DNA from 3 places in the Bacillus sp. GbtcB14 genome. Region 3 is predicted to be linked to each of the others. Evidence: riboswitches for the same ligand, from Rfam matches in the RefSeq annotation. Region 3 holds a riboswitch; each other region holds the start of a gene.
The links. A riboswitch is a leader RNA that binds a small molecule or an ion and turns the genes downstream of it on or off. The one in region 3 is predicted to bind S-adenosylmethionine.
Positions count from the first base shown of each region.

Region 1: another riboswitch for S-adenosylmethionine. It lies ahead of KVT31_RS17030 (hypothetical protein); the one in region 3 lies ahead of mtnW (2,3-diketo-5-methylthiopentyl-1-phosphate enolase).
Region 2: another riboswitch for S-adenosylmethionine. It lies ahead of KVT31_RS21590 (methionine ABC transporter ATP-binding protein); the one in region 3 lies ahead of mtnW (2,3-diketo-5-methylthiopentyl-1-phosphate enolase).

Region 1 covers NZ_JAGXJT010000005.1:280,433-291,061, reverse strand. Annotated here, with positions in the region: gene KVT31_RS17070 (MarR family winged helix-turn-helix transcriptional regulator) at 1-1, shown strand, start outside; gene KVT31_RS17065 (MFS transporter) at 17-1,216, shown strand; gene KVT31_RS17060 (serine hydrolase domain-containing protein) at 1,317-2,576, shown strand; gene KVT31_RS17055 (helix-turn-helix domain-containing protein) at 2,726-3,154, opposite strand; gene KVT31_RS17050 (short-chain fatty acid transporter) at 3,407-4,753, shown strand; gene KVT31_RS17045 (group-specific protein) at 4,794-5,147, opposite strand; partial or broken gene KVT31_RS17040 (NAD(P)H-dependent oxidoreductase) at 5,158-5,325, opposite strand; gene KVT31_RS17035 (SWIM zinc finger family protein) at 5,349-5,738, opposite strand; gene KVT31_RS17030 (hypothetical protein) at 5,992-6,309, opposite strand; SAM riboswitch class I at 6,350-6,448, opposite strand; gene KVT31_RS17025 (hypothetical protein) at 6,571-6,762, shown strand; gene KVT31_RS17020 (ECF transporter S component) at 6,932-7,633, opposite strand; gene KVT31_RS17015 (ABC transporter ATP-binding protein) at 7,606-9,267, opposite strand; gene KVT31_RS17010 (energy-coupling factor transporter transmembrane component T) at 9,240-10,118, opposite strand; gene KVT31_RS17005 (DUF4430 domain-containing protein) at 10,141-10,629, opposite strand, start outside.
Region 2 covers NZ_JAGXJT010000008.1:18,473-29,101, forward strand. Annotated here, with positions in the region: gene pcrA (DNA helicase PcrA) at 1-390, shown strand, start outside; gene ligA (NAD-dependent DNA ligase LigA) at 406-2,415, shown strand; gene KVT31_RS21565 (CamS family sex pheromone protein) at 2,432-3,625, shown strand; gene KVT31_RS21570 (TSUP family transporter) at 3,725-4,495, shown strand; gene pruA (L-glutamate gamma-semialdehyde dehydrogenase) at 4,649-6,196, shown strand; gene KVT31_RS21580 (hypothetical protein) at 6,400-6,549, shown strand; gene KVT31_RS21585 (cysteine hydrolase family protein) at 6,782-7,345, opposite strand; SAM riboswitch class I at 7,587-7,692, shown strand; gene KVT31_RS21590 (methionine ABC transporter ATP-binding protein) at 7,816-8,835, shown strand; gene KVT31_RS21595 (methionine ABC transporter permease) at 8,825-9,490, shown strand; gene KVT31_RS21600 (MetQ/NlpA family ABC transporter substrate-binding protein) at 9,512-10,366, shown strand; gene KVT31_RS21605 (DUF3926 domain-containing protein) at 10,539-10,629, opposite strand, start outside.
Region 3 covers NZ_JAGXJT010000001.1:593,790-604,418, reverse strand. Annotated here, with positions in the region: gene KVT31_RS03295 (carbon-nitrogen family hydrolase) at 1-278, opposite strand, end outside; gene KVT31_RS03290 (pyridoxal phosphate-dependent aminotransferase) at 378-1,568, shown strand; SAM riboswitch class I at 1,621-1,726, shown strand; gene mtnW (2,3-diketo-5-methylthiopentyl-1-phosphate enolase) at 1,791-3,035, shown strand; gene KVT31_RS03280 (2-hydroxy-3-keto-5-methylthiopentenyl-1-phosphate phosphatase) at 3,032-3,691, shown strand; gene KVT31_RS03275 (methylthioribulose 1-phosphate dehydratase) at 3,688-4,326, shown strand; gene KVT31_RS03270 (1,2-dihydroxy-3-keto-5-methylthiopentene dioxygenase) at 4,304-4,816, shown strand; gene KVT31_RS03265 (hypothetical protein) at 5,123-5,398, shown strand; gene KVT31_RS03260 (DUF3909 family protein) at 5,450-5,782, opposite strand; gene KVT31_RS03255 (NAD(P)-dependent oxidoreductase) at 5,788-6,666, opposite strand; gene KVT31_RS03250 (serine hydrolase) at 6,671-7,807, opposite strand; gene KVT31_RS03245 (GGDEF domain-containing protein) at 7,898-9,190, opposite strand; gene KVT31_RS03240 (nitroreductase family protein) at 9,522-10,139, shown strand; gene KVT31_RS03235 (hypothetical protein) at 10,429-10,629, shown strand, end outside.

The sequences.
Region 1 (10,629 bases), on a different contig from region 3:
AATTGGAGGGATGACGATGCAAAGTGAGAAGCTTTGGACAAAAGATTTCCTCGGAACTTGTTTTAGTAGTCTATTTCTTTTCTTAACATTCTATATGCTTATGACTACTTTACCTATCTATGTAATAGACGGCCTAAAAGGAAAACCTGAGGAAATTGGTTTAGTTGCAACTGTTTTTCTTATTTCATCTGTTTTATGTAGACCATTTACAGGAAAATGGCTCGATGAATTAGGAAGAAAGAAAATATTATTTATTTCACTTTCATTATTTTTAGCTGCTACCGTTATGTACTTCGGTGCGCAAAGTTTATTTTTATTACTTGCCCTTCGCTTCTTACATGGTATTGGGTTCGGTATGGCAACAACAGCCACAGGAACAATTGTAACTGATGTTGCACCAGCTCATAGACGAGGCGAGGCACTTGCATATTTCGGCGTATTTATGAGTTTGCCGATGGTAATCGGTCCTTTTTTAGGTTTAACAATTATTTCTCATTTTTCATTTACTGTACTATTTATCGTTTGTTCCATATTTTCATTGCTTGCATTTTTATTAGGACTACTTGTAAATATTCCGCATGAAGTACCAATGAGCAAACAAAAACGAGAAAAAATGAAATGGAAGGACTTAATTGAACCAGCCTCTATTCCGATCGCTCTGACAGGATTTGTTTTAGCCTTTTCTTATAGTGGTATTTTATCCTTTATTCCTATTTATGCGAAAGAGCTCGGTTTAGGCGAAGTTGCTAGTTACTTCTTTATTTTATACGCACTCGTTGTTGTAATTTCTCGTCCATTTACAGGAAAGATTTTTGATCGCTTCGGTGAAAATGTACTTGTTTACCCAGCTATCATTATTTTCACAATTGGTATGTTCATTTTAAGCCAAGCGCAAACTCCGTTTTGGTTCCTTGGTGCAGGTATGTTAATTGGTTTAGGTTACGGAACATTAATTCCAAGTTTCCAAACGATTGCAATCTCTGCCGCTGCAAACCATCGACGTGGTTCTGCGACAGCTACGTACTTCTCATTCTTTGATAGCGGGCTCGGTTTGGGTTCTTTCATTTTAGGTATTGTCGCAGCGAAATCAAGTTACCATAATATGTATTTCATCGCAGCTATTATCGTTGCCTTCACTTTACTTCTCTATTATGGATTGCACGGACGAAAACAAAAATTCAAGAAACAACATACAGACGGAAAAGTTTCCGCTTAACATGAATAAGGAAAGTAAACTTCCCCGTTTACTTTCCTTATTTTGTATTTCTTTCAATAGAAGCGTATACTTATAATAGAAATAAAAAGGAGGGACCGATATGAAACTTAAAAAATCTCCCCTACTCTTACTCATAATCACATTTATATTTGTAATCACAGGGCTCGGTTTTACATACTTCAAACATAATAAAACAATCCCATCGAAAAATAACGTGACGAAGAAAAATTGGTTAGATGACCCTTACTTACGTTGGTCGTATACTCATATGAAAGAATTCACTTTAATTAACGAGGTAAATAATAACCCGGATCAAGTTTTCCACTTCTCTACCTCATTACAAAACTTAGACGATTTTGCTGTGGAGCGTAGGTTTGGAAATACAACTCCTCTAAAAAAACTTTTAGACGATAACAAAACAGATGCTTTTGTCGTGGTACACAATGGACAACTTGTTTATGAACGATATTTCAATGGATATAACGAGAATGAACCTCATGGCATGGCGTCATTAGCAAAGGTCTTTACTGGGGCAGTGATACAATCGCTCGCTGAAGAAAACCGTATTGACTTAGAAAAAACAGCTGACACATATATAAAAGAATTAAAAAACACACCGTTCGGTAATGCCACACTTCAGCAATTAATGGACATGCAAGTTTCTGTTGAATACCCTACTCACGGATATGAACATCCAGCGTTAGAAAATCAAGATGCACAACTATATTTAGCTAGTAATATTTTACCTCGAGGTAAAAACTACGACGGTCCGATGAACATTTATGATATGTTACGAGAAGTAGAAGAAACTGAACCGCCTGGTTCCGATTTTTCTTACGATAACGGATCAGCTGAAACACTCGCTTGGGTTATTCGAACGATCACGGATAAATCATTAGCAGAAAATGTTAGCGAACGCATATGGTCTCAAATTGGTATGGAAGAAAACGCGTATTACGTTACAGATGAAACAAAAGTAGAACAAGCAAGCGCTGGCTTACATGCAACTGCTAGAGATATGGCGAGATTCGGGCAATTACTATTAAACAACGGGGAATATAACGGAAAACAAATTCTCCCTTCTTCTATTACTGAAGATATAATAAATGTCCAAGAAGGTGAACTTGCAGTTGGCCCTGGAGCTTCCATTTCTTATCATAATCAATGGTGGATTCCGCACAATGAACAGGATGCTTTTGAAGTGTTAGGTAGTTATGGACAATCGCTCTACATCGATCCGAAAGCAAATATGGTCATTGTCCACTTCTCTTCTAACGCTACGCCAAGTAATGAAATCCATTCCGTTTACTCCAATATGTATATTGATATTGCACATCATTTAGAGAAGCTTCCACGGTAGTGGAGGCTTTTTCTTGTTGGGGATAGAAATACTACCGCTACTTCAAAAGTTTGAGTATCCAAAATTGTAATTAAGCCTGAATTGACTAAAGCTGACAGCAATTAGAGAATGCTTATCCCCTGACTTGCTGCCGGCTTTCATTTTAAAATTTAATTAAAAAATTTTTTCTTATTATTTTTGATGTAGTGTACGACTATTACAAAGTAAATAATAGCTATGAGATTAATTATGCTTAATGTTAGACCTGATAAATTGGACCAAGGCAGTACAAAAAGCCAAAATACTACTAAAATTGAACTCACTACATATAACCATTTGAATTGATCTGTCATTTTTAATTCCCCCATTTTTCCTTCTTTAATGATTTTGTCTTTCAAGAAAGCATCTCCTTTAATTAATTCGTCAATGCTAATATTGAATAAATCACTTAATGCAATAAGTGTTTCAATATTTGGATAACCTTTTTCAAGCTCCCATTTAGAAATTGATTGTCTACTAATGTTTAATTTAAGAGCTAGTTCTTCTTGTGATAAGTTATGCTTTAAACGTTCTTCTTTTAGCTTTTTATAGAACTCCATAATTTCAACTCCTATAACTTTGTTTTTACTATAGATTATAAAAATCCGTAAGAATCGAGAAGTAGCATGATGTAACCTAAGAGTAGCAATGTTTGAAACAGATGGTTGCACTATACTTCAACACACAATGAAATAACGGTTTAATAAATAAAAACAACTGGTATAAATATCTGAATTTTCTATATATTAAAGGATATTATTCAAACAACCCCGAATAATTGTAATAAATATACATAAGGAGGTTGATCTATTTTGTTTCGTTCTTTTACAAATGGTTGCGTCACCTTAGTGCAACGTTTCTTGCCAGAGCCGTTTATTTTATCATGTTTATTAACTGTTTTTGTTATTTTCTTCGGCATGTTTGCAACGCACCAAACACCTGTGGAAATGATTAATCACTGGGGTAATGGCATTTGGGGGCTTCTCGCCTTTTCTATGCAAATGGCACTTGTACTCGTGACAGGATCTGCTTTAGCAAATGCTCCCCTCATAAAAAAAGGATTAACGAAAGCGGCAAAACTACCGAAAACGAATGGACAAGGTATTATTGCCATTTCAATCGTAAGTTTACTAGGGGCATACATAAACTGGGGATTTGGTATTGTTGTATCTGTTTTATATGCAAAAGAAGTGGCAAGGCAGCTTGAAGGATTAGATTATAGACTAGCCATTGCCTCTTCTTACTCTGGATTTCTCATTTGGCATGCGGGACTTTCTGCTTCTATTCCTCTTACGTTAGCAACTGGCGGTGAAACATTAATTAAAACGACAGCAGGAAGTATTAAAGAAGCGATTCCAATAACAGAAACGCTATTCTCACCATACGCACTTGTACCAGTTATTATTTTTCTCGTTACGATGCCTCTCATTAACCGGGCCATGCATCCAGATGAAAAACATACGATAACGGTAGATCCTAGCGTGTTCCATGAAGAAGCCGCCGCTCAGGAAGTAGGAAACAATACATTCGCTGAAAAAATGGAAAATAGCATCATTATTACACTTTGTGTTGGATTGTTGGGTCTCATTTATATTTTCAATTACTTTTATACGAAAGGCTTTAACCTTACGCTAGACATCGTTATTTTTATGTTATTAATTGCTGGACTTATTTTTCACCGCACTCCGATTCAATACATTCGTGCCTTTTCAGACTCTACGAAAAGTGCTTCTGGCATTTTACTTCAATTTCCGTTTTATGCTGGAATTATGGGAATGATGATTGGAGCAAATAGTGAAGGACTTTCACTTGGAGGAGCTATTTCGAATTTCTTTATTAGCATTTCAAACGAAACAACTTTCCCACTCTTTACTTTTTTAAGCGCTGGCATCGTTAATATTTTCGTTCCATCCGGTGGCGGTCAATGGGCTGTGCAAGCACCAATTATGATTCCAGCTGGCGCTGAACTTGGCGTACCCGCTGCAAAAACAGCAATGGCAATTGCGTGGGGTGATGCTTGGACAAATTTGATTCAACCTTTTTGGGCATTACCGGCATTAGCGATAGCTGGTTTAGGTGCCCGTGATATTATGGGATTTTGCGTTGTTAACTTACTATATGCAGGATTTATCATAAGTCTATGTTTCCTATTTATTTAAATGAAAAGCTAGTTTTATACTAGCTTTTTTACATAATGAATCACTTATTTCCCACGCAATTTATAATCCTCTTCCACTCTATCTCCGTAAGATGTAATGCCTCAAATGCAAAAAAATCTTCACATACTTTTTCAATTAGATGTGGATTTTCTCTCAAGAAATTCCACTGTAACGCTTTAGGAAGAAAATACATTTCATATTCTTTACTTCCCCGTACAACCTCATCAACTTCTCTTTCACAAATCCCTCTTATTAAATAATTATTTCTTAATTGCATTTGAATTTGTTCAAACGTTTCGCTACATTTATTCAATTGAAGTAAACATGTAATATACGTTCGCAAAAGTTCATTATCATACCCACAACAGTTTACACTACGTTCCATTTCATTCATAATGTACGGGTCTTTTCTTCTCTTCATTAAAAACAAGGACTGGATCAAATTGTTCTTTATATAAATCAAGTACCGTAACCGAATGATTTGTTTCTTGTAATCCTTTTTGCACATGCTTTAAAATCGCTGCGTTATAACTTGGAGGACTAGGATGAGCGTATACAATTCGTATATTCACTGCACAACAACTCCCTCTATATGTTAAAGTTTCCCCTTCTTTAACATCTTCTCTACAATTTGCACGTTTTTCGAACTTTGTAATAAACGATTTAATAATGTAAGTAACTCTTCCTTTTCTAAATCTTTCAGTTTCTCTTTAAGCGTACTTTCACCAGCACCTTGAATATCATAAACAACTGCCGCCATATGCTTGCAATAATTCTCATATGGACACTCGCAGCTACTTTCTGTAAAATTTTCAAGATCAATAATCACTTCATAGTTTCCTGCATTTCCAGTAACGAAAGCAAATATTTTCTTTTCTTGTATTTCAACATCTTCTACATGTCCTTCTTCATAATATTCATACCCTTTATCCATAATGTACTTAGGAATCCATTTCGTTATATCATTTAGTAAGTAAGCGTACATAACAACACCTCTTCCTTTAATTCCCTTTTGACTTCCAAAACCCTGCATGTTATTCTAATAACTGTCAAATAGCAAGTCTATATGACAAAACGACTGACACCTATTCGGCGGAGGTGTCTCTTTTCATTTGCAGCCGATATGAAGTGCCTCTTTCAGGCACATTCAATCTTTGACACTACACACTCAACACCATTCCCTTGTATCAGGCTGCTTAAGCAGTCTTTTACTCTACATACTTCAAAAAAAAGAGAGCTTAGCTCCCTTTTCCCGCCTTATAAAATACCCCTTTTTCAGTATAGAGATATTCATCAGCTAATGTAATTTTCCCATCCAGTTTCAGTTCATCTAATAGTCTTGATAAATAAAATTGATGTAACATCTTTTTCGTGAATTTTCCTTCATGATGCGAAACGATATGTTCTTGAATATCTAACAATGATATTGGCTTATCTTGCTCTATCATATATTCATAAACTGTACTACGCAGTTTTACGTATTTTTCGAGTGTCACAGTACTTCGCAACCCCTTTCTTCTTAAGATAAATTTTCGTAATCGGTTTTTTTGCAACAAAAAAACCTCTCCGATAAGAAGAAGTTACGTTTATATCTTCGTCTTATCTCCCAGAACAAATATGTTCTGCTGGAATTAGCACCTGCATCGCGGTTGCTGGGTTTCATCGGGCCAGTCCCTCCACCTCTCTGGATAAGAAAATATTCACTTAATTCCTACTATACGTAATTTCGTTTTAATTGTCAAATAAATATAACAAATTATATTTTGTTCCTTACTGTTCATACTATACATATATGAATATGCAAGGAGGATTATGAAATGCACGAAAATGCTCGCGGATATGTCCAAAATTCTTTTCAATCATTACAAGAAGCAAAACATTGTTTAGAAGAAGCACTACAGACTGTTGAAAAAGATTTTAATCGCGCTCGTATTGAACAATCCCTTTATGCGATCGAACAAGCTATTCAACGCTGTGATTACACCGTTCACATTTTAGAACAAGATTGAAAAAACTTCCCATCAATTTGGTGGGAAGTTTTTTCAAATGGCATACTTCATTATTATTGCCGTTATAATTAAAAAATATACAGAAAAATGCTCCTTACAATATGTAAGAAGCATGAAAGAGGCAAACGAATATGTAAGTCGCGACCCTACCTTATATGAATATGCTTTTCTATGCCATGTTATGCTTATCTAATATACCATATTTCCTTTTAAATCTTGTAAGAATCGTAATCCAAGAAGTACTAAATAGTAGTAAGAACACAACATTCGAAATCGCATGGCTCAAATCGAAGTAAAAACTTGCGATATAGTATGAAATAACTGTTTCCCACGTTGCTTCCTGTATAAAACCGAGAAGCCCCCAGAAGTTCATAATCCAGCCAAATAAAAATCCAACAAATAATCCATATAGTAGTCTTCCCCATAACTTTTTCATTAAAAATGTATTGCGTAATAATCCAGCTATGAAACCAATCATCCCCCATGAAAACATTTGCCACGGCGTCCACGGACCTTGTCCTAAAAAAATGTTAGATACGATAGCCGCTGTTGCACCGATCATAAAACCAGTTTCACTCCCAAACACGATTGCAGAAACGATAATAACGAAAGAGGTCGGTTGTACACTCGGTAAAATCGAAAATGGTACGCGGCTCACTGCTGCGATTGCTGCTAACACAGCGACGAGAACAATTTCACGTGAAACAAACGCCTTTCTTTCAAAGCGGATATAGAATGGTAACATAATAACTACTAATAAAAACAAGCTACTTAACATGTAATACCCGTCCATGATAAATGTAGTAAAGAACAATGTGGCTATTATAACTGCAAAAATACATATTATGAATGCAACATATCGTTTGGACACGCTTCGTACACATCCTCCCACGTTAATGCATATGGCAATTCTTTTCGAATGAATCGATTGATAGATGTTGTATAAAAGAAGTTTCCACTAAAAAATTCTTTCGGTGCATCATTCATAATAACTGCTCCGTCAAATAACATCATACATTGATCCACATATTTCGCCGCAAATTCAATATCATGCGTTGCCATTACAATTGTTGTACCTTCCTTTTGCAACTTCCTAAATAGCTCTCCTACTCTTTCTTTCTTCCATGGATCTAATCCCTTTGTCGGTTCATCAAGTAACAATAACGTCGGCTTTGACAATAACGTTGTACATAATGCGAGTAATTGTTGCTCTCCCCCGCTACAATCATGCGGATGGCGTTCTTTAAGCGAATACAACCAAAACTGTTTTAGCATATTTTCTGCAATTTCTTTTCCTTGTTCTCCGTATAATTCACGTGCACGTTCATACACTTCTTCCCACACTGTATCAAATGTAAAATGATAATACGGATGTTGCGATACATACCCGATACTTTTAAATCGTTCTTTCGAATCAATTTTATGTATCACTTTCCCATTCCACTTTACTTTCCCTCTTCTCGCTTTTTGTAATCCCGCTAAAATCGTTAACAGTGTAGACTTCCCTGTACCGTTTTTTCCAACGAGCGCTACCCATTTTCCTTTTTCAATCGATACGGTCAAGTCTCGTAAAATAAGTGGACTATTTTTTTCATATTGAAACGAAATATGCTCTGCACTTAAAATAACTTCGTGCTTTTCACTTTTTGCTATTGGCTCATTCACATATGATATCTCTGAAAAGTTATTCAGTTTCATTTGTGCTTCTCGCACTGTAAATGGAATATCTTCTACATTCCACTCTAAAAACAATCTTGGAATTTGCGGAATAAATGGACGGAAATTTTCTACTTCCCACATGTTCGCTATAACTGTTTTTGGACTACCATCATAAACGATTCGGCCGTTATTCATACAAATGACGCGTGTTGCAAGTGGTATCACTTCATCTAAACGATGTTCACTTAAAACGATCGTTATTCCAAGTTCTTCATTAATACGCTTTAACAATCCTAAAAACTCTTTCGCAGCAATCGGATCTAACTGTGCTGTCGGTTCATCTAATAATAATAATTTCGGCTGCATAACTAATACTGCAGCTAAATTGACAAGTTGTTTTTGCCCACCAGATAATGTATGTACAGATTGGTGCAATAAATCTTGAAATCCTAAGAAACTAATAAGCTCGGCTATTCTCTTTTGAATAATATGAGATGGTAACCCGATATTTTCTAAAGAAAATGCTAATTCTTGAATTACTGTATCCATTACGAGCTGATTTTCTGGATTTTGAAATACCATACCAATTTCTTGCGCAGATAATAAATCCGGTACATTTTCTAATAAAGTACCATCATAATATGTATCTCCAGTACGCGTACCGATTGGAAGTAACTCCTTTTTAAAATGTTTTAATAAAGTCGTCTTCCCAGAGCCTGATCCTCCAGCAAGTGCAATAAACTCTCCTTTTTGAATAGAAAGAGAAATATGCTGTAACGCGTATTCGTTTTCATCAGCATATACAAATGACAAATTGTTTATTTCTGCATGCGCCACCATATCCATTCCCTTCCTTCCATTATAATTGGTAAACTAATAAACATCGTAAATACGACAAACATCATCCCGTCGTATTGCTGAAATAGAATAGATTCGACTTTCGGATAAATGATTAACTTCCCTCCGCCATACGTACTACATATAATAGCAATTATAAGTAGAATGCTTAAATAACTGAGCGTATACCAATCTCGCCTTTCCATTCTATACCGAATATACGTCGTACGCTTCGTTACACCAAATCCACGAGCTTGCATAGAATCTGCCGTTTGCAGTGCATCTTCTAATGAACAAATTAATAATACTTGCAGCAATTGCATACCATTTTTCACGCGTTCAATAATGGAACCTGCACCTACTTGTACACCTTTTGTCTTTTGGACGAGTGTTATTTTCTGTAATCGTCTAATAAACAAAGGAACAAACCTCACTGTAATCATCGTTAACAATGCTACTTTCGGTGAAATTCTAGAAAACAAATATAAAAATTTATGACTTGAAATAATATCATTATACGAAGCAAACGTAAACATAATCGCAACTAGTAATAACCCCATTACTAATCCAAACATAATCGCCTCAAGCTTAATCCGGCTATCACCTAACCAAAATAACGTAGTTCGGCCTCTATGCGTTAATAACGAATTAAATAAAATGACCATAAAAAAGAAAACGATTGTGCTCGGTAACATCTTTCTAATCTTTTCGCTATTCCCTTGCATCACATTGATTATAACGATTAATAGAATTGCTCCAATTAAAAAAAGAGGATGAAGACACATCATACATAGTATCATCACCCCGATATAATAGAAAAAATTCACAAAAGGATGTAAAGAAGCAAAACTTATTTTCATAGTCCTTTACCGAATGCCTTTCTTATTTTAATACATACACCCACTCGATTGTATCTCCTGGTTTAACTGTTACTACACCTGCACTATGGTTTGGAAACGCACCGTTCACACGATATTTCCATCCACTAGTAGCTGTAATATCTTTTTCATATAAATCATTAATCCCTTTTACATAAATATCGCCTTTAGATCCATTCGCATCCACATCTAATCCTGTACGCTGCAATACTTTATAAACTGTATCGCCTTCTTGTACATCAACCTTTTTCGCACCTAATAAGTATCCTTTATCACCTTTTACTGAGATAGTGACTTGTTTTGCTTTAGGTTCTGGTGGTACTGGTGGTACTGGTGGTACTGGCTTTGGTGGTGGTACCGGTGTTGGCGGAGTTGGTACACTATTGTTCTCTTCTGGATTTTTCTTTTGCTCCTGCTTCGGTGTTTCTTTCGGCTGATTCACAACCTTCGCTTCTTCTTTTACTTCCTGCGCTTTCGGTTGTTGCTTTTCTTC
Region 2 (10,629 bases), on a different contig from region 3:
ATGCGTACTTTATTTGGTAGAACAAGTATGAACGCTGCCTCTCGATTTATTACAGAAATCCCGGCAGAGCTAGTAGAATCGTTAAATGAAACAGCGCCGAAGCGTGAAACATCGTTTGGTGCAAAAGGAAGAACGGCGAGTAGCAGTAGAGCGACAACGACAACTACAACACGCTCTCGTTCAGCTTTCGCGCGTCCTGCAGCTAAGACGACAGGCGGCGAGCAAATTGGCTGGGCAGTAGGAGATAAAGCTTCCCACCAAAAATGGGGAGTCGGTACAGTTGTCAGTGTAAAAGGTGAAGGTGATGCAAAAGAATTAGATATTGCGTTTCCAAGCCCAATTGGTGTTAAACGTTTGTTAGCAAAATTTGCACCTGTGACGAAACAATAGGAAAGGAATGAGGATATGTCAAAAGAGATAGCAAAACAACGTATAGAAGAACTGCGTGATTTGTTAAATACATTTAACTATCAGTATCACGTATTAGACAATCCTTCTGTTTCTGATGCGGAGTATGACCGTAATATGCAGGAGCTTATAAAATTAGAAGCAGAGAATCTAGAGTTTATGAGTGAGGACTCTCCCTCTATTCGCGTTGGGGGAACTGTTCTTGATATATTTGAAAAAGTAACACATAAGTCACCGATGTTAAGTTTAGGAAATGCATTTAACGAAGGAGATTTACGTGATTTCGACCGACGAGTACGCCAAGGAATTGATGATGCGAATGTAAGATATATATGCGAATTAAAAATTGACGGACTCGCTGTTTCACTTCATTATGAAAAAGGACGCTTCATTCAAGGGGCAACACGTGGTGATGGTGTAACAGGTGAAGATATTACCCAAAATTTAAAAACGATTAAAGCGATCCCGCTCCGTTTAAATGAAGAAGTAACGTTAGAAGCACGAGGCGAAGCTTATATGCCGAAGCGTTCATTCGTTAAGTTAAATGAAGAAAAAGAACAAAATGGTGAAGATGTATTTGCGAATCCGCGTAATGCGGCGGCAGGTTCAATACGCCAACTTGATCCGAAAATTGCAGCGAAGCGTAACTTATCTATGTTTGTGTACGGTCTTGCGAATGTAGAAGAAAAAACAATTCCATCACATAGTGAATCGCTTGATTTCTTAGGTGAACTTGGATTCAAAACAAATCCAAATCGTCGTACATGTGAAACAATCGAAGAAGTTATAGCTTATGTAGAAGAATGGCAAGAAAAACGCCCGCATCTTGATTATGAGATTGATGGAATCGTTATAAAAGTAGATGATGTTGCTCTTCAAGAAAGTTTAGGAACTACAGCAAAGAGTCCAAGATGGGCAATTGCTTATAAATTCCCGGCTGAAGAAGTTGTAACAAGATTAACAGGCATTGAATTAAGTGTTGGTCGCACAGGGGTTGTAACACCGACAGCAGAGCTAGAGCCAGTGCGAGTGGCTGGTACTATCGTTCGTCGTGCTTCTTTACATAACGAAGATTTAATTCGTGAAAAGGATATTCGAATTGGTGACTATGTTGTAGTGAAGAAGGCCGGAGATATTATTCCTGAAGTTGTGAACGTTATTTTCGATAAGCGTACTGGTGAGGAAGAAGAATATCGTATGCCAACCCATTGCCCAGCATGTGAGAGTGAACTAGTTCGTTTAGAAGAAGAGGTAGCACTTCGTTGTATAAATCCAACTTGTCCGGCTCAAATTCGAGAAGGATTAATCCATTTCGTTTCAAGAAATGCAATGAATATTGATGGACTTGGAGAACGTGTGATTACACAACTCTTTGATGCTGATTATATTCGTACATTTGCTGATTTATATTCATTGACGAAAGAGCAATTATTGCAGCTAGAACGATTTGGTGAAAAATCAGCAACGAATTTAGTACAAGCAATTGAGAATTCTAAAGACAACTCATTAGAGAGATTATTATTTGGTCTTGGTATTCGCCATGTCGGAGCGAAAGCAGCACGTACATTTGCAGAGCATTTCGAAACGATGGATGCACTTGTGAAAGCGACGGAAGAAGAACTAAAAGCAATTAACGAGATTGGTGAAAAAATGGCTCAATCTGTCGTGACATATTTTGATAATGAAGACGTATTAGAGCTATTACAACAATTTAAAGAGTATGGCGTGAACATGGCATACAAAGGGATAAAAATTGCTGATTTACAAAACGTTGAGTCGTACTTCGCAGGAAAAACTATCGTTTTAACAGGGAAATTAGAAGTTATGGGACGTAGTGAAGCGAAGAAGAAGATTGAGGCATTAGGTGGAAAAGTAACAGGAAGTGTTAGTAAAAGTACGGATTTAGTTGTTGCAGGTGAAGCGGCAGGTTCGAAATTAGCGCAAGCGGAGAAGCATAATGTTGAGGTTTGGAATGAAGAGAGGTTCTTACAAGAGCTAAATAAGTAAGAGGTGCAAACTTACCATGAAAAAAATAGCATTAGCGGTATTAAGCCTTGGCCTACTTATAAGTGGGTGTAGTGCAGGTACCGATAAAGAGGAAAAAGTGGTTGAGAAATCGGAGAAAGCAAAAAATCAAGCAATCGTCCCAAAGTACTCTATTTCGGATGAATATTATAAGGCGACTATTCCATTTGAAGCAGGAGCTGCACGTGGGTTAGTTGTACAAGGAGTAAGTAATCGTCTTGATATAGATGAATTTGAAACAGGATTAATGCGTATTGCGAAAGAGTCCTTTAGTACGAAAGATCATTTCTTTAAAGGTGGAAGTGCTCTAGATGCTCAAAATTTGCAGATGCTTGTTAAAAGAAAGCGTACAGATGCTGAACAGAAGGAATTAGAGGATAAATTAAAAAAAGATGCAGTTAAATTTCCAAATATCGGGTTAAACCCAGCGTTAGGTGGAGGAACTGAATCATTAGAGGAAAAAAATAAAAAAAATCCAATATATATTTCAAATATTTTAGAGCATGATTATTATGTGAAAAAAGGCGAAAAAGATGAACTTCAAGGCATTGTAGTTGGTTTAGCGATGAATTCGGTTCATTATTACGAGGAAGAGCATGGTTATCCACGTGAGGCTAAAATCGAGCAAGAGAAAATGTTAGCTGAAGGGAAAAAGATGGCGCAAGAAGTTTTGAAAGTTATGCATCAAAAACAGCCTGACACAAAAACTGTCCCGATAACATTTGCAATTTATCGTCAGGCTCCAAAGGCTTCACTCGTGCCAGGTAACTTTGTTTCTTATGCGAATGTTGAAAAAGGCAGTGAAACGGTTGAGGATTGGAAACAAATTAATGAGAAATATTATTTGTTCCCATCTGAACAAGCGAAAACGGATAATAAACGTGAAGATCTGGCGAGAGTATCAAACTTTAAAGCGAAACTAAGCGATTATTTCCAAGGCGACTATACAGCTGTTATCGGTACTGGTATGTATAGAGACGATGAATTAAGAGAAATAAAGCTTGATATTCCTGTCCAATTTAATGGGAAAGCAGAAATAATTGGCTTTACACAATATGTAGCCGGACTTATTACGGAATACTTCCCGAATTATATGAAGGTGCAAGTAACGGTTAAATCTGTAGAACGCCCTGAAGCGATTATTATACGTGAAGCGAAGCAAGATGAACCATTTGTGAAAATTTTAGATTAAATAGAAAGGCCGTTCCTTTATGGAACGGCTTTTCTTCTCGAAGAATTTTGTTATAATTTAAAATGTTATAAACAATGGGGGTAAGGGGTAATAAAGCACATGGACGAATTAAGTTTTCAAGTCATTATTTTATTAATTGCATTCGGCTTTTTAGCAGCTTTTATTGATTCAGTTGTTGGCGGTGGAGGATTAATTTCGCTTCCTGCACTTATGTTTGTTGGTTTACCACCAGCTTCGGCAATTGCAACAAATAAATTAGCGGCAACGATGGGGACGTTTACGAGTGCAATTTATTTTATTCGATCAGGAAAGGTTGATTTTAAAATTGTAGGAAAGTTAATCCCGTTAACTATTATAGGGGCGGTCGCAGGCGCTTTAGTAGTAAAGTTTATTCCGCCGGATATTTTACGGCCGTTAGTGCTTGTAATGTTGGTGTTTATTGCCATTTATATTATTGCAAAAAAGGATTGGGGAAGTGCATCTACCTATAAGAAGATGACGAAAAGAAAAACATTAATATTTTTCTTTGTTATTTTAATGATAGGGTTTTACGATGGATTTTTTGGACCAGGGACAGGATCCTTTTTAATTTTTGCATTTTTATTAATTGGTTTGGATTTTATTCAAGCGGCAGCATCTGGAAAACTTTTGAACTTTGTTAGTAATATTGTATCTTTAATTACTTTTTTATTTTTAGACGTAATTCATTTTGAATACGGTATTATTATGGGATTGTCGATGATTTTTGGCGCTTATTTTGGATCGAAGTTTGCAGTCCAAAAAGGTGTTGGATATGTAAGGACTTTATTTTTGTTAGTAACTATTTTATTGATTGGAAAAAACATTTTGGAATATACTCATATTTTGTAGAGTTATACGTATGTATAACTCTATTTTTTTATTATATTTTAAAAATTAATTAATTTTTAAAATATAAGTCTAGGAATATTTGAATAAATCTAAATTATCGTGTAGAATAATGTTGTAAAATGTAAACGTTTTTCTAAGGGGAGGCTAAAAAGAATGGTAGTAGCATACAAACATGAGCCATTTACAGATTTTTCAGTGGAGGCTAACAAATTAGCGTTTGAAGAAGGTTTAAAGAAAGTAGAATCTTATCTTGGACAAGACTATCCATTAATTATTGGGGGAGAAAAAATCACTACAGAAGACAAAATTGTTTCTGTAAACCCTGCAAATAAAGAGGAACTTGTTGGTCGCGTTTCAAAAGCAAGCCGTGAGTTAGCTGAAAAAGCAATGCAAGTAGCGGATGAAACATTCCAAACTTGGAGAAAATCAAAGCCAGAAATGCGTGCAGACATTTTATTCCGCGCTGCAGCAATCGTTCGTCGCAGAAAGCATGAATTCTCTGCTATTCTTGTAAAAGAAGCAGGTAAACCATGGAATGAGGCAGATGCTGATACAGCAGAAGCAATCGATTTTATGGAATATTATGGTCGTCAAATGTTGAAATTAAAAGACGGTATTCCAGTAGAAAGCCGTCCAATTGAATATAATCGTTTCTCTTACATTCCATTAGGAGTAGGTGTTATCATTTCTCCTTGGAACTTCCCATTCGCAATTATGGCAGGTATGACAACAGCTGCTTTAGTTTCTGGTAACACAGTATTACTAAAACCAGCTAGTACAACTCCTGTAGTAGCAGCGAAATTCATGGAAGTATTAGAAGAAGCTGGCTTACCAGCTGGCGTAGTAAACTTCGTTCCAGGTAATGGTTCTGAAGTTGGTGACTACTTAGTAGATCACCCTCGTACACGTTTCGTGAGCTTCACTGGATCTCGTGATGTAGGTATCCGTATTTATGAGCGTGCAGCGAAAGTAAACCCAGGCCAAATTTGGTTAAAACGCGTTATCGCTGAAATGGGTGGTAAAGATACAATCGTTGTTGATAAAGAAGCAGATCTTGAATTAGCAGCTAAGTCTATCGTTGCATCAGCATTTGGATTCTCAGGACAAAAATGTTCTGCATGTTCTCGTGCAGTAATCCATGAAGATGTATACGATCACGTATTAAATCGTGCTGTTGAATTAACGAAAGAATTAACAGTTGCTAACCCAGCTGTATTAGGTACAAACATGGGTCCTGTTAATGACCAAGCTGCATTCGATAAAGTAATGAGCTATGTTGCAATTGGTAAAGAAGAAGGTAGAATCTTAGCGGGTGGCGAAGGAGACGATTCTAAAGGCTGGTTCATCCAACCAACAATCGTTGCTGACGTTGCAGAAGATGCTCGCTTAATGAAAGAAGAAATCTTCGGACCAGTAGTAGCATTCTGTAAAGCAAAAGACTTTGACCATGCACTTGCAATTGCAAACAATACAGAATACGGTTTAACAGGTGCTGTTGTTACTAATAACCGTGACCATATTGAAAAAGCACGTGAAGAATTCCACGTTGGTAACTTATACTTCAACCGTGGATGTACGGGTGCAATCGTAGGTTACCAACCATTCGGTGGCTTTAACATGTCTGGTACAGACTCTAAAGCTGGTGGCCCTGACTACTTAGCACTTCACATGCAAGCAAAAACTACTTCTGAAACTTTATAAGAAATAGTAGAAGAGATCTTCGCAGTCTGCGAAGATCTCTTTTTTTTTTTTTTTTTTTTTTTTTTTGAAAAATTTTCTATATGTGGATTAAGATAGATATCAGTAGAAAAACTAATAAAGTAATAAGGTTTACTTCAGTAAATAAGATATATTATATTTGTTGGATAGATTCTCTTTAAAGATAAGAAAAGTAGGTGAACAAAGTGGGAAAATATCAATTGGATTACAAGAGTCAGGTAGCTGTGGCAAAGTTTCATGAAAAACAGACGCCTGCCAAATTTGATAAAAAGCAGCAAATTGAAAATTTGCGTGCGGAGTATTTGAAAAAGAAGCAAAAACAAACAGATAAATAATATGTTACGTTTTTGATAGGAGAAACTAGTTCTAAGTACCATATATTACTATTTGGTACTTAGAACTAGCTAAACCCTATTAATATCGGGATAAACATGTAAATAGAAACAAAACAACGAGAAAAATTGATTTATTAGTCATATTTTTTAGTATTCATTTTAAGAATTTCCTGTATAATACAATTTGAAAGAAAATCTATGGTTTGACAAGAAACACTCTTTTCGGTTTTGCTCACTGAAGGGAGTGTTTTTTTATAGCTAAAAACTCCTCTGTACTCATTACATTTGCATATACGCCATTTAAACTAGCTAAAATTGTGTTATGAATATAAACGGCTGGTATCGTAGCATTCTTAAAAGAAAGATCTTTTGTCGCACAAGCATCATGTATAACGGTACATGGAAAGCCGAAATCAAAAGCGGCCCTTACGGTAGCATCAATACACATGTGAGTCATCATCCCGCATATGACGACGTGCTCAATATCTAAACGTTGTAAGTGTTCTAGAAGAACGGTTTCGCGGAAACTATTTGGATAATGTTTGAGTATAACGGTTTCTTCTCTAAGTGGGCGTACGCTTTCATGAATATGTACACCTTCTGTATTGGGTAGGAAAAAAGTAGCATCATCTTTAATTGCTACATGTTGGATATGAAAAATAGGTTCGTTTTTCGTTCTAAAGAATTGTAGTAGCTGACTAGCATATTCGCTTGCTTCTACTGGATTGCGCAATTCCATCTTTCCATTCGGAAAATAATCATTTTGAATATCAACGAGTAAAAGAGCTGTTTTCATATATTTATCTTCCTCCGATTTCATATTCAAATAATGGTATTCAATTAGTAGAGAAGATTATCCTTTTTAAAAATATGCAGGAGGAGAATTTTACATAACTTTAAAGGTTACTATTTTATTATGAAATTCCATCTAAAAATTTTAATAAAGAAATAATTTATATTTTTCTAAAAAATGTATTGACTCTTATTATTCTGAGTTCTATAATGAAAATTAATTAAACGACAATTAAATCGATACATTCTTATCCAGAGAGGTGGAGGGACTGGCCCTACGATACCTCAGCAACGGGTTTTTTAATACCGTGCTAACTCCAGCAAGCCTATGAAAGGCTTGGAAGATGAGAAGATGTGAACGAGTACATATAAGTGCTCTCCTTCTTATCTTTATGGTTGATAAGAAGGGGAGCACTTTTTATTTTACCTCGAAAGCTCTACTTCAAGTTTTTACAGCATATAGGAGGGGAAAAAATGATTTCTTTTAACAATGTAAGTAAAGTATATGAATCAGGTGGGCAATCTGTTCATGCGGTGGAAGATGTAACATTATCAGTTGAGAAGGGCGAGATATTCGGCATTATCGGTTTTAGTGGCGCTGGAAAGAGTACGTTATTACGCCTAGTAAATATGTTAGAGAGGCCAACGGCGGGAACGATTTCAATAGATGATAAAGATATTACATTACTATCGACGAAAGAATTACGGAAGCTAAGACAAAGAATCGGGATGATTTTTCAAAGTTTTAATTTATTCAATTCAAGAACCGTGTTTGGGAATATTGCTTATCCATTAAAATTAGCGAAAGTACCAAAGAATGAGATAAAAGAAAGAGTAAATGAACTGCTAAAGTTTGTAGGATTAGAAGATAAAGCAAACTATTATCCAGAGCAACTATCAGGCGGACAAAAGCAGCGTGTTGGTATTGCAAGAGCACTTGCAACATCACCAGACATTCTTATATGTGATGAGGCAACATCAGCTTTAGATCCAGAAACAACGACAGAAATTTTGAACTTATTAAAGAAAGTAAATCGAGAATACAATGTAACAATTCTTCTTATTACACATGAAATGCATGTTGTGAAAGAAATTTGTCACCGTGTAGCTGTAATGGAGAAGGGGAGAGTTATTGAAGAAGGAAAACTGTTTGACGTTTTCACACAACCGAAAACAAAGACGACTCAAAACTTTGTACGTTCTATTATTAATGATCATTTACCGGAAAGTGTTCTAGGTAAAATTCAAAATGGTGGACAGATTTATCGCTTAACATTTACTGGTGAAGAGACAGGGCAGCCAGTACTATCATATATTGCGAAAAATTATAACGTCGATGTAAACGTACTGTATGGAAATATTATTGAACTCCAAAATGTGCTATTTGGAAATCTTCTTGTAGAATTGCAAGGTGAGCAGAAGGAAATTCAAAAAGCATTACAACATCTAAGACTGCAAGTGCAGCTGAAGGAGGTAGAAGCTCATGCGAGTTGATTGGAGTATATTTTGGCCTCGCATAGTAGATGCGACGGGGGATACCCTCTTAATGGTAATCGTAACCCTTATATTTGCTACAATTCTTGGTATACCTCTAGGTTTACTGTTATATGTAACAAGGAAAGGGAACTTTTTAGAAAATAAATGGGTCTTTTCTATTCTTAATATCATTATTAATACAATTCGTCCGGTTCCATTCATCATCTTCTTAGTAGCTTTAAGTCCACTAACAAGAAGTGTTATCGGAACGACGATTGGAACAGCAGCAGCAATCTTTCCAATGACGTTAGTTGCATCAATCGGTATTGCTAGAATGGTTGAAACAAATCTTGTTTCAGTTCCAAAGGGAGTCATTGAAGCAGCGCAAGCAATGGGTGCTTCACCATTTAGAATTGTTTTTGAAATTCTTGTGCCAGAAGCGTTAGCGCCATTGATTTTAGGTGTTACGTTTATGACAGTTGGTCTAATTGAATTTTCAGCAGTTGCTGGGCTTGTCGGTGGCGGTGGTCTTGGTGACTTAGCAATGACATATGGTTATCAACGTTTTGATACATCAGTTATGTTCGTAACGGTCGTTTTACTTATTATTCTCGTACAGGTAGCTCAAAACTTAGGAAACTACTTTGCGAAAGTCTTTTTACGCAGATCATAAAAAGGAAGAGGGGAAAAGAAAATGAAGAAAATTTTAGCATTTGCATTATCAGCAATTGTAGGGGTTTCAGCATTAAGCGGCTGCTCAAGTGGAGACACGGGGGCAGGAGCGAAAGAAAAAGTAGTTCGCGTCGGTGTAACTGGAACGGATGGAGACGCTTGGGAAATTTTAAAGAAAAAAGCTGAAAAAGAAGGAATTAAAATTAAACTGGTTGAGTTCTCTGATTACACAACGCCAAATAAAGCGTTAGCTGATGGAGATATTGAACTAAACTCATTCCAGCACGTTGCTTTCTTAGAGCAATTTAAAAAAGAGCATAAGTTAGATATTACAGCTGTTGGTACAACGCAAATTGCACCAATGGGCTTATACTCTGAAAAATATAAGAAGGCAAATGAAATTCCAGATGGTTCAGAAATTGCGATTCCCAATGATCCAACGAACCAAGCTCGTGCATTAAAACTTCTTGATGCAGCTGGATTATTAAAGCTTAAGAAAGACTTTGGCTTATTCGGAGATCCAAGCGGCATTGCTGAAAATCCGAAGAAATTAAAAATCACACCGGTTATCGCACAGCAAACACCTCGTGTATTAAAAGACGTTGCAGCTTCAGTTATTAATAACGGTGTTGCTGGTCAAGCTGGATTAGATCCAGCGAAGGATCCAATTTTCTTAGAAGATCCAAAGAATGAAAATGCGAAGCCATATATTAATATTTTCGCAGCTCGTACGAAAGATAAAGATGATCCAACACTGAAAAAAGTAATTGAACTCTATCATTCAAAAGAAGTAACAGATGCAATTAAGAAAGAAACAAATGATGGTTCCATTTCAGTAGATCTTTCACTTGAGGAGCTTGAAAAAATCGTAAAATAATTATCGGGTTTAACGATTAACAGTAGGAACCCCTCCGCTGTTAGTTCGTTCAACATATAATCTACTTAACAAACAAAACCCTAATTCTGTACCTTCCAATTCTGTATAACGTAGAATCCATGTTTGTTAAGTAGAGTAATGGACCAGGAGTTTTCCTGGTCTTTTTTTGTAGTTATTCAATTATAATACTTTTTAAAGTATCTTCATGATGCTCTTGTTCTTTCGGATAAGCAGCTAGTTCCTCTTGTAAAATATTTAATATT
Region 3 (10,629 bases):
TTTGTAACGCCTTGCTCCATTTGCTTCGCTATAGAACCACCGACAATATGTACACCATATTGTTTCGACCACTCTTTCAGCTTTTCTTTCGTTTCTAATCCATCCCTATCTGCAATTTCAGAAAGCCTAGTTAAATCATATCCTGTTGTCCACAGTTCTGGTAAGACAATAACATCGGGTCTTTCTTTCATTGCTTCACTTATTTTATTTTTAGCATTCTCAATATTTTTTTCTACATCTCCAAAGACAATATCCATTTGAATACATGCGACTTTCATTTTGTCAGCCCCATTCTTAATTTTTTTCTTTACAAAATACTGGAAAGATTATATCATTTGTCACTAGAATTGTAACAACTTTCAAAAGAGGTGGAAAGTATGAAATTATTTCAACCTTCTGAGATAGTAACATCATTGCCAACACAATTTTTTGCTTCACTTGTTGCAAAAGTTAACAAAGTCGTTGCAGCAGGTCACGATGTTATTAATCTAGGACAAGGTAATCCAGATCAACCAACACCACAGCATATCGTAAAAGCTTTACAAGACGCTGCTGAAAAGGCCATTCATCATAAATACCCGCCATTTCGTGGACATGAAAGTTTAAAAGAAGCTGTGGCAACATTCTATAAACGTGAATACGGCGTCGAATTAAATCCAAAAACAGAAGTTGCTATTTTGTTTGGCGGAAAGGCTGGATTAGTAGAATTACCAATTTGTTTTACAAACCCTGGTGATACCATTCTCGTTCCAGATCCAGGATATCCAGATTATTTATCGGGAGTTGCTTTAGCAAAAGCACAATTTGAAACAATGCCGCTACTTGCAGAAAATAATTTTTTACCGGATTATACGAAAATTGATGACACTATCGCTGAGCGGGCAAAGTTAATGTTTTTAAATTACCCAAACAATCCTACTGGTGCTACTGCATCAAAAGATTTCTTTGATGAAACTATTCATTTTGCTAATGAACATAATATATTAGTCGTTCATGATTTCGCTTACGGTGCGATTGGATTCGATGGTCAAAAACCTGTTAGTTTCTTGCAAGCAGACGGCGCTAAAGATACAGGTATTGAAATTTACACTTTATCGAAAACTTTCAATATGGCTGGATGGCGTATTGCTTTTGCTGTGGGAAATGCAAGTGTCATTGAAACAATTAACTTATTACAAGATCATATGTATGTTAGTATTTTTGGTGCAGTTCAAAATGCTGCCCGTGAAGCACTATTAAGTTCACAGTCTTGCGTCGTAGACCTTGTAAATAGTTACGAATCTCGCAGAAACGCTCTTATTTCAGCCTGTCACTCAATTGGCTGGGATGTAGACATTCCAACAGGATCATTCTTTGCATGGCTTCCTGTACCAGAAGGTTATACATCTGAGCAATTTTCTGATATTTTACTAGAAAAAGCACATGTTGCAGTTGCCCCTGGTGTTGGATTTGGTGAACATGGCGAAGGGTATGTCCGCGTTGGCCTCTTACATACAGAAGATAGATTGCAAGAAGCCATTAATCGAATTGATAAATTAAATTTTTTCAAAAAGTCATTGACAACATGAAAAATATCTGACAAAATTCAGTTATCTTAAAAATTTAAACATTTCTAAATACTTCTTATCAAGAGCAGGTGGAGGGACGAGCCCGACGAAACCCGGCAACCGATCTACAATTGTAGACACGGTGCTAATTCTCGCAGCATTATGCTGACAGATAAGGAGCTGGTTGTAAAAAAACCTCTCCTTAGCTGAGAGGTTTTTTTATTTAACTAGGAGGTTTTAACAATGAGCGGAATTATAGCGACATATTTAATCCATGATGATTCACATAACTTAGAAAAAAAAGCTGAGCAAATTGCACTCGGTTTAACAATTGGATCTTGGACTCATTTGCCACACTTATTGCAAGAACAATTAAAACAGCATAAAGGCAACGTCATTCATGTTGAGGAATTAGCTGAACAAGAACATACCAATTCGTATTTACGAAAAAAAGTAAAACGCGGGATTATTAAAATTGAATATCCGTTATTAAACTTCAGTCCAGACTTACCAGCAATTTTAACAACTACATTCGGAAAGCTATCTCTTGATGGCGAAGTGAAATTAATCGACTTAACTTTTTCAGACGAGTTAAAAAAGCATTTTCCTGGTCCAAAGTTCGGGATAGATGGTATTCGAAACCTACTACAAGTGCATGAGCGTCCTCTTTTAATGAGTATTTTTAAAGGAATGATTGGACGAAATATTGGGTATTTAAAAACGCAATTACGCGATCAAGCAATTGGTGGTGTAGATATAGTAAAAGATGATGAAATATTATTTGAGAATACATTAACACCACTTACGAAACGCATTGTATCTGGAAAAGAAGTTTTACAATCCGTATATGAAACATACGGACATAAAACGTTATATGCCGTAAATTTAACAGGTCGAACTTTCGATTTAAAAGAAAATGCGAAACGCGCAGTGCAAGCCGGGGCTGATATTCTATTATTTAACGTATTTGCTTACGGACTAGATGTACTACAATCACTGGCAGAAGATAATGAAATCACAGTTCCTATTATGGCACACCCTGCTGTAAGTGGTGCTTACTCAGCATCCAAGTTATATGGAGTTTCCTCTCCATTATTACTCGGAAAACTATTACGTTATGCTGGCGCTGACTTTTCATTATTCCCATCTCCATATGGAAGTGTTGCACTAGAAAAAGAGGACGCTCTTGCTATCTCGAAATATTTAACTGAAGACGATCCATTTTTCAAGAAGAGTTTTTCTGTTCCGTCTGCTGGTATTCACCCTGGTTTCGTTCCCTTTATTTTACGAGATTTCGGTAAAGAGGTTGTTATTAATGCTGGCGGCGGGATACATGGACATCCGAGCGGGGCGCAAGGCGGCGGTAAAGCTTTCCGTACTGCAATTGATGCTACTTTGCAAAATACACCACTTCATGAAGTAGATGACATAAATTTGCACAGTGCACTACAAATATGGGGAAATCCCTCTCATGGGGTGAAATTATGAGTATTCAAGTATTTTGTGATTTCGATGGCACGATTACAAATAATGATAACATTATGTCCATTATGGAAAAATTTGCACCACCAGAAGCCGAAGAAGTAAAGAACAGAATTTTATCACAAGAGCTGTCTATTCAAGAAGGTGTTTCTCAATTATTTCAATTAATACCTACTAGTCTACACGATGATATGATTCAATTTTTAATAAAAACTGCTGAAATACGTAATGGTTTTCATGAATTTATACAATTTGTAAATGAAAATAACATTTCTTTTTACGTTATATCAGGCGGAATGGATTTCTTCGTCTATCCACTCTTACAAGGAATCATTTCAAAAGAGCAAATTTACTGTAATGAAACAGACTTTTCAAGTGAATTCATTACCGTTAAGTGGCCTCATCCTTGTGATCATCATTGTCAAAATCATTGCGGATTATGCAAATCATCTTTAATCCGTAAATTAAGTGATACGAATGACTTCCATATTGTGATTGGAGATTCAATTACTGATTTACAAGCTGCGAAACAAGCAGATAAAGTATTTGCCCGCGACTTCCTTATTACAAAGTGTGAAGAGAATTATATTGCTTATACACCGTTTGAAACATTTCACGATGTTCAAACCCAATTAAAACGTTTGTTGGAGGTGAAATCATGAAACAACTTTTTCGTCAATGGTATGACTTAAGCGAGGTAAAAAAAGAATTAACAACACGAAATTGGTTTCCAGCAACGAGTGGTAATATTTCTATAAAGGTTAGTCATGAGCCACTTACTTTTCTTATTACAGCAAGTGGTAAAGATAAAACAAAAACTACTCCAGATGATTTTCTATTAGTAGATTATCTAGGGGTTCCCGTATTAGAGACTGAATTACGTCCTTCAGCAGAAACAATATTGCATACACATATTTATAACAATACGAATGCCGGGTGCGTACTTCATGTTCATACAACTGATAATAATGTCATCACAAATTTATATAGTGATGCAGTCACCCTTCAAAATCAAGAAATTATTAAAGCTCTCGATATTTGGGAAGAAGGTGCAACAATTCACATTCCTATTATCGAAAACCATGCCCATATCCCAACGCTCGGAGAAAACTTCCGAAAGCATATACAAGGAGATTCTGGAGCAGTATTAATTCGTAACCACGGTATTACCGTATGGGGCCGAGATAGCTTTGATGCAAAGAAAAGATTAGAAGCTTATGAGTTTTTATTCCAATTTCATATAAAACTATTATCAATTCAAGGAGGCGTTTCTAATGGCGCAAATTCGTATTCATGAAGTAAATACTCGCATAGAAAATGAAGTAGAAGTATCTAAATTTCTACAAGAGGAAGGCGTTTTATATGAGAAATGGAACATCTCTAAACTTCCTACTTATTTAAATGAAAATTATTCGTTAACAGATGAAAACAAGGCTGAAATATTAGCTGTGTTTTCAAAAGAAATCGCTGATGTTTCAGCGCGCCGAGGTTATAAAGCACATGATGTAATTTCACTTTCAAATAGCACACCTAACCTTGACGAATTATTAATTAATTTCCAAAAAGAACACCATCATACCGATGATGAAGTTCGCTTTATTGTTAGTGGACATGGCATATTTGCCATTGAAGGAAAAGATGGCAAATTCTTTGACGTTGAACTTGAGCCAGGCGATCTCATATCTGTTCCAGAAAATGCAAGACATTATTTTACCTTACAAGATGATCGTCAAGTTGTCGCTATTCGTATTTTTGTTACAACTGAAGGCTGGGTTCCAATTTATTGAGGTAGTTAGTTGAATAAAAGGAATTGGATCCCCTTTTCCAACCTTTTATTCACTCTACATATATACATCCTCCTATGGAACAGGCTTATTTCAAAAAATGAAATAAGCCTGATTTTTTATTTTCTCAAACATATGAGTCCTTCTATTCCAAAACAATCTCCCCTTCTATTTTTCCAATGAATTTTTTAACACTTTTTGAACATTTATTGAACTTTTTTTGAATTTTTTCTGAAAATTCTGTTTTGTATATGATATACTACAATTAAATAAGAAGGAAAAGAATATCGCAAACAGAGGGGGATAATCATGAGTTTACTTATCGCACTTATACTAGGGGTTACGTGTGGAGCACTTCCTGTTATTCTAGGAGCTATTATGGAAGAGTTGGAAGTTGGTGTTTTAGGTTTTGTCGCATCTTGTGTAAGCGCTTTATTTTTCGGCTTATTCGGTGCTATTCCTGTTTCCATTCTGTGTGCATTTTATATAGTACGCCATGCTCGTGCAAAACAATTTGGTCCTAATCACATCGCGCAAGTTATTCCATTCCCAATCGAACGATGCCGCCGGGCTTCTAGCTTATAATTATAAAAATTTAATATACCTAAATAAATAAAAGTCCTCAAATGAGGACTTTTATTTATTTTCTTCTAGAAATTGAAACAATTCTTGTAAATGTAGGGCATCTTCACTATAGCTAACAGATACGTGACATATACCATCAATCTCTGCTTGCATATATAGATCAACTCCATCTCGATCATACTTCAATGCCAAATAAAACTCCATTTCTTCTAGCATTTTTTTTGAAGTTCGAATAACGTAATGCCCCTTTTCATCTCTTCCATATTCGAATTTCGGCTCAAAATCATATTTTTGTTTAAAAGCTTCTTTTTGTTTTTCATTAATTTGTATACAAGTTGCTCGTTGTACAGTATCAATCATCTCATCAAATTTTTGAAGCTCCATCTCATTTACCCCCTTATGTATTTTTTGTATAACACTTGTGTTCCGCTATTCTCTTCCCCATCTTTTATTAACTCTTCATACAATTCCTTCGCCAAACTTAAACCTGGTACTGGTAATTGCAATTTTTCAGCCTCATCTAAAGCAATCTTCATATCTTTCATAAAATGCTTTACATAAAACCCTGGTTCAAAATCTCCCTTTAACATTCGAGGAGCTAAATTACTCAATGACCAGCTACCTGCTGCTCCCGTTGAAATACTCTCTAATACTTTATCTGGATTCAGTCCAGCCTTTTTCGCGTAAGCAACAGCTTCACATACTCCAATCATGTTGGATGCAATTGCAATTTGATTGCACATTTTCGTATGCTGTCCACTCCCAGCTGGTCCTTGTAACTGAATATTTGTTCCTAGTTTTTCAAACAACGGTAAACATCTATCATATATGTCTTTCTCTCCACCGACCATAATTGCAAGTCTTGCTTCTTTCGCACCAACATCTCCTCCAGATACAGGGGCATCTAACGTAAATACATTCTTTCTTTTACCAACTTCATTTATACGTTTTGCCAATGTGGGTGTAGATGTCGTAAAATCAATGGCTATCGTGCCTTCATTTGCATTCTCTATAATGCCTTCACTTCCAAAGTACACTTCTTCAACATCATGTGGATATCCAACCATAGTCATTACAACATCTACTTGCTTTACTAACTCTTTCGGTGTATCACACCAATTTGCACCATCTTGCACTAAAGAGTCTGTCTTCGCTTTTGTTCTATTATATACATATACTTTATAGCCGTCTTGCATTAAATGACGCACCATACTTTTTCCCATTACACCAATACCGATGAAACCTATTGATACATTTTTACGTTCCATTTTCTCATCCCCTTTGTTCTAATAAATCACTTACCATCTTTCGAAACTCATTATTAAAATCATCATCTATACTATTTTTCACATTTGAAAATAAAATAACAAAAGTGCCTTTTTCTTTATTAAAATTATTGAATGTGTTCCAACCAGATAGTACACCATGATTATGAAAATAATCCGGATATATATAAAAACTAAATGCATATTTTCGTTCTGTTGAAGGTGAAAACATCGCTTGTATACTTTGTTCAGAAAGAAGTTTCCCATTTATAATCGCTTCGTCTAATTTCTTCATATCGCCAACTGTCGTATACATCTCACCGCATCCGTATAACCACTCCATTAACAATTTTTGTGCAGGTTCAAGTACATTCTCTTTCTTTACATATCCTTTAGTAAAATGCTGATCTCCCTGAGCCATATTTCCCATACCAGATTCATGCATTTCTGCTTTAGTAAATATATTTTCTTTTATGTAATCTCCTAAAGTTTTTTTTGATATGCTTTCTATAATATAGGCAAGCACCATATAATTATAATCTGTATATCTCCAACCTGCTCCTGGTGGAAATTCTAATTTTTGACTTCCAATCCAATTTACTAAATTTATACGAGAAGCAGCATTCACTTTCCCTTTTCCGCTTTCTGGTAAACCTGATGTATGTGTTAACAAATGATATAAGGTGATATTTTTATCTACCGGAAAAGAGGGAATATATTTATTTACATTGTCTTGAATATTTAGCTTCCCTTGTTCCTGTAGCTGTAAAATAGATGTGGCCACGACTGTTTTCGTAATAGAACCGATACGATATTTTGTTTGAGGCGTATTTTCTATCTTATATTGAACATCAGCATATCCATATCCTTTATTCAATATAACATGCTCTTTATCTGTTACTAAAACTGTTCCATTAAATTGCTTTCCTATTAAATATTGATCTAACTTTTGAGATATACTAGCATAATCAATTTGTTGTTCTTCTTTTTCTTCTATATTCTCTTGTACTTCTGATTCAATAGTAGGATTCACCTTAGTTGTTAATACAGTGCTTTCCTTTATATTGGGATTATAGAGAAAATAGTATACTCCACCACAAACTACAGCAGACAGCGAAGCCATCATCATTATTTTTTTTATCATGTTGCTCCTCCATAATTCCTTCGTTCAAAATCCCCCTCATATTCTATTATCAAACAATAAAAAAAAATCGCAACAATTTGTTGCGAAAAATCACTTTTTTTCTTTTCTATATACACACACTTGATTTTTCCCATTTTTTTTCGCTTCATATAATGCAATATCCGCTCGTTGCATTAATTCTTCTCTTGTAATACCTTGTTCATATAACGCAACTCCAAAACTCGCTGTTAATTTCGAAATTCCTGAAAATTGCTTTGTCTCAATGAAAAACCGTAATGATTCTGCAACTTGAAATGCTTCTTTTTCTACTGTATTCGTTACTAATATAATAAATTCTTCTCCTCCCCACCTTGCAAATACATGTTGCTGCTCCACTTTAGATTTCATAAGCTCTGCAAGCTGAATTAATGCTAAGTCACCAAAATCGTGGCCATACGTGTCATTTACTGTTTTAAAATTATCTATATCAAATAAAATAAGCGCTATTTTTTCATCGTTACGCATTGCATTATCCCATTCAGCCTCTAGTATTTGTTGGAACTTCAAACGATTATAAATCTCTGTTAACGAATCTATCATAGCAAGCCTTTCTTGTTCTTGATAGATTTCATCTAATTCTGTAATCTCTGTACACTTCACAATAAATCTTGATAAATCTTCTGGCAATGGTGTCGCACGCAATAAAAAAGTTGACACTTCCCCTTCATAATTAGACATCTTAATTCTTCTATCATATGATAATGTATCATCTAGCCATGTTATATCATGAGTTGTTGAGTAGTATCCATTTACTCTAATAAAATGTTCAGCAAATACTAAATGTTGCTCACGATAGGCAAACAAATTTTCATATCCGAAAAACTCTAAAAAATTTGTATTACAATCAACAATCTCATCGTCTTCTACTATAAATAATAAGTCATTTTGAAAATCAAACATCGTTTGAAGTAGTTCTTGTTGCAAACTTACTTGCCGCACTAAAGAAAGTTGATACAAACTTTTATTCACTTCCTCTAACACCATTTGCGGAGTCACAGGGGCTATCACAATATTACGTATCCCTAACGTAAGCACCTCTGTAAACTCGCTTGTTATCTGTTGATCCCAAATGACAATAAAAGTACTCTGTGGATTATACATATTCTTTATATATTTTATTTGAGAAAAATCTGTTACATACATAATTACAATATGTGGTTTAGTCCTCTGATACAATACTTCTCCTTCTTCAAAACTATTTGCTATAAACATACATTTTGGATGAATACTTTCTATCGTTTGTTGATGTGTGCACCCATTTTCTATATAAAGGACATTTAACTGAAGATCTTGTAATACATTTTGGAAAACCGTATTCTCTAATAAAAAATGTAGTATGTTCATCACTAGTCTTCACTCACTTCATATATCTTGTTCTACTGAATCCCTCACAAACATTTTATAAAAGACTGTACTCTAAACACTTGAATGCGTGAGGAATTCATGTTAACAAGCTAATTGAGAATGTTATCTTCGCTGTTTCACTCTATAAATTCCTTTTTTAGTGTATGATTATCAGAATTGTATCGTTTGTATGAATGCCCTAGCTTCCTCTTTAAAACTTGACAATTAAAATAAAGATATTATATTCTTAAATTCGATAACTTACAAAATGTAAGTAGAATATATTACATGTGTTTTTTCATAATTTGATATGTAACTTGGAGGATATATAATGACAAACGACAACTTTTTTAATGTTCTATACGAACGCACTTCTACACGTGCATTCAATCCAGAAAAAGAAATTTCATCTTCAGAGTTACACGAGATTTTAAAGGGAGCTGCTCAAGCACCTTCTGCTTGGAACTTGCAGCATTGGAAATTCCTTGTATTCCAAGGTGAAGATGTACAGAAACGATTACATCCAATTGCTTATAACCAACAACAAATTCTTGATGCATCTGCTGTAGTCGCTATTTTAGGTGATTTAGAAGCTTATAAAAACGTTGAACCAGTTTACGGTCCAATTGTAGAACAAGGATTTATGAAAGAAGAAGCAAAAGAGCGCTTAGCTAAAAATATTGAGTCTGCATATGCTCGTGAGCAATTCCCAAGAGATGCAGCCTTTTCAAATGCATCTTTAGCAGCAATGCAACTTATGCTTGCAGCTAAAGCAACTGGCTGGGATACTTGTGCTATTGGTGGTTTCAACCCACAAGCACTTACAGAAGAATTCAATGTTTCATCTCGCTACGTACCAATTATGCTTATTACAATTGGTGAATCGACTTTAAAAGGCCACCCTGCACCACGAATGAGCGTAGAGCAAGTAAGTGAATGGGCAAAATAAGAAAGTGAACCTTTAATCAATATTAGGGGCTTACTGCGTTAATACGGGACAAAAAAGAAACGAAGGCAATTTCATTGCCTTCGTTTCTTTTTTATCCTGTCACACATCCGTAATATTACAACGTATTATTCGACATCTATACATAAAAAAATAGTAAATTTTATGCTATTTCCATAAACACAAATGGCGTTTCATGTCGAAATTTGTTAAAACACCGAAATATAACCGTGTATTTTTGTTACAATTATGATACAATGATAACAAATAGATAACAAGAGAGGGATTTTCATTGAGTTCATACGGAAGCTTTATCGCACTTTTAAGTTACATAGTAACTGTACTGCTGTTATATTTTATTGGCGATGCTACAAACATATCAGTGTTACAATTCCCAAAAGAAGAAACGTTCCAATTAGAATCAGAAAAACATACTGCACGATCCATTGCACCACTGCTCTTAGCTCTCCCTGTATATATCATCGTTTTATAT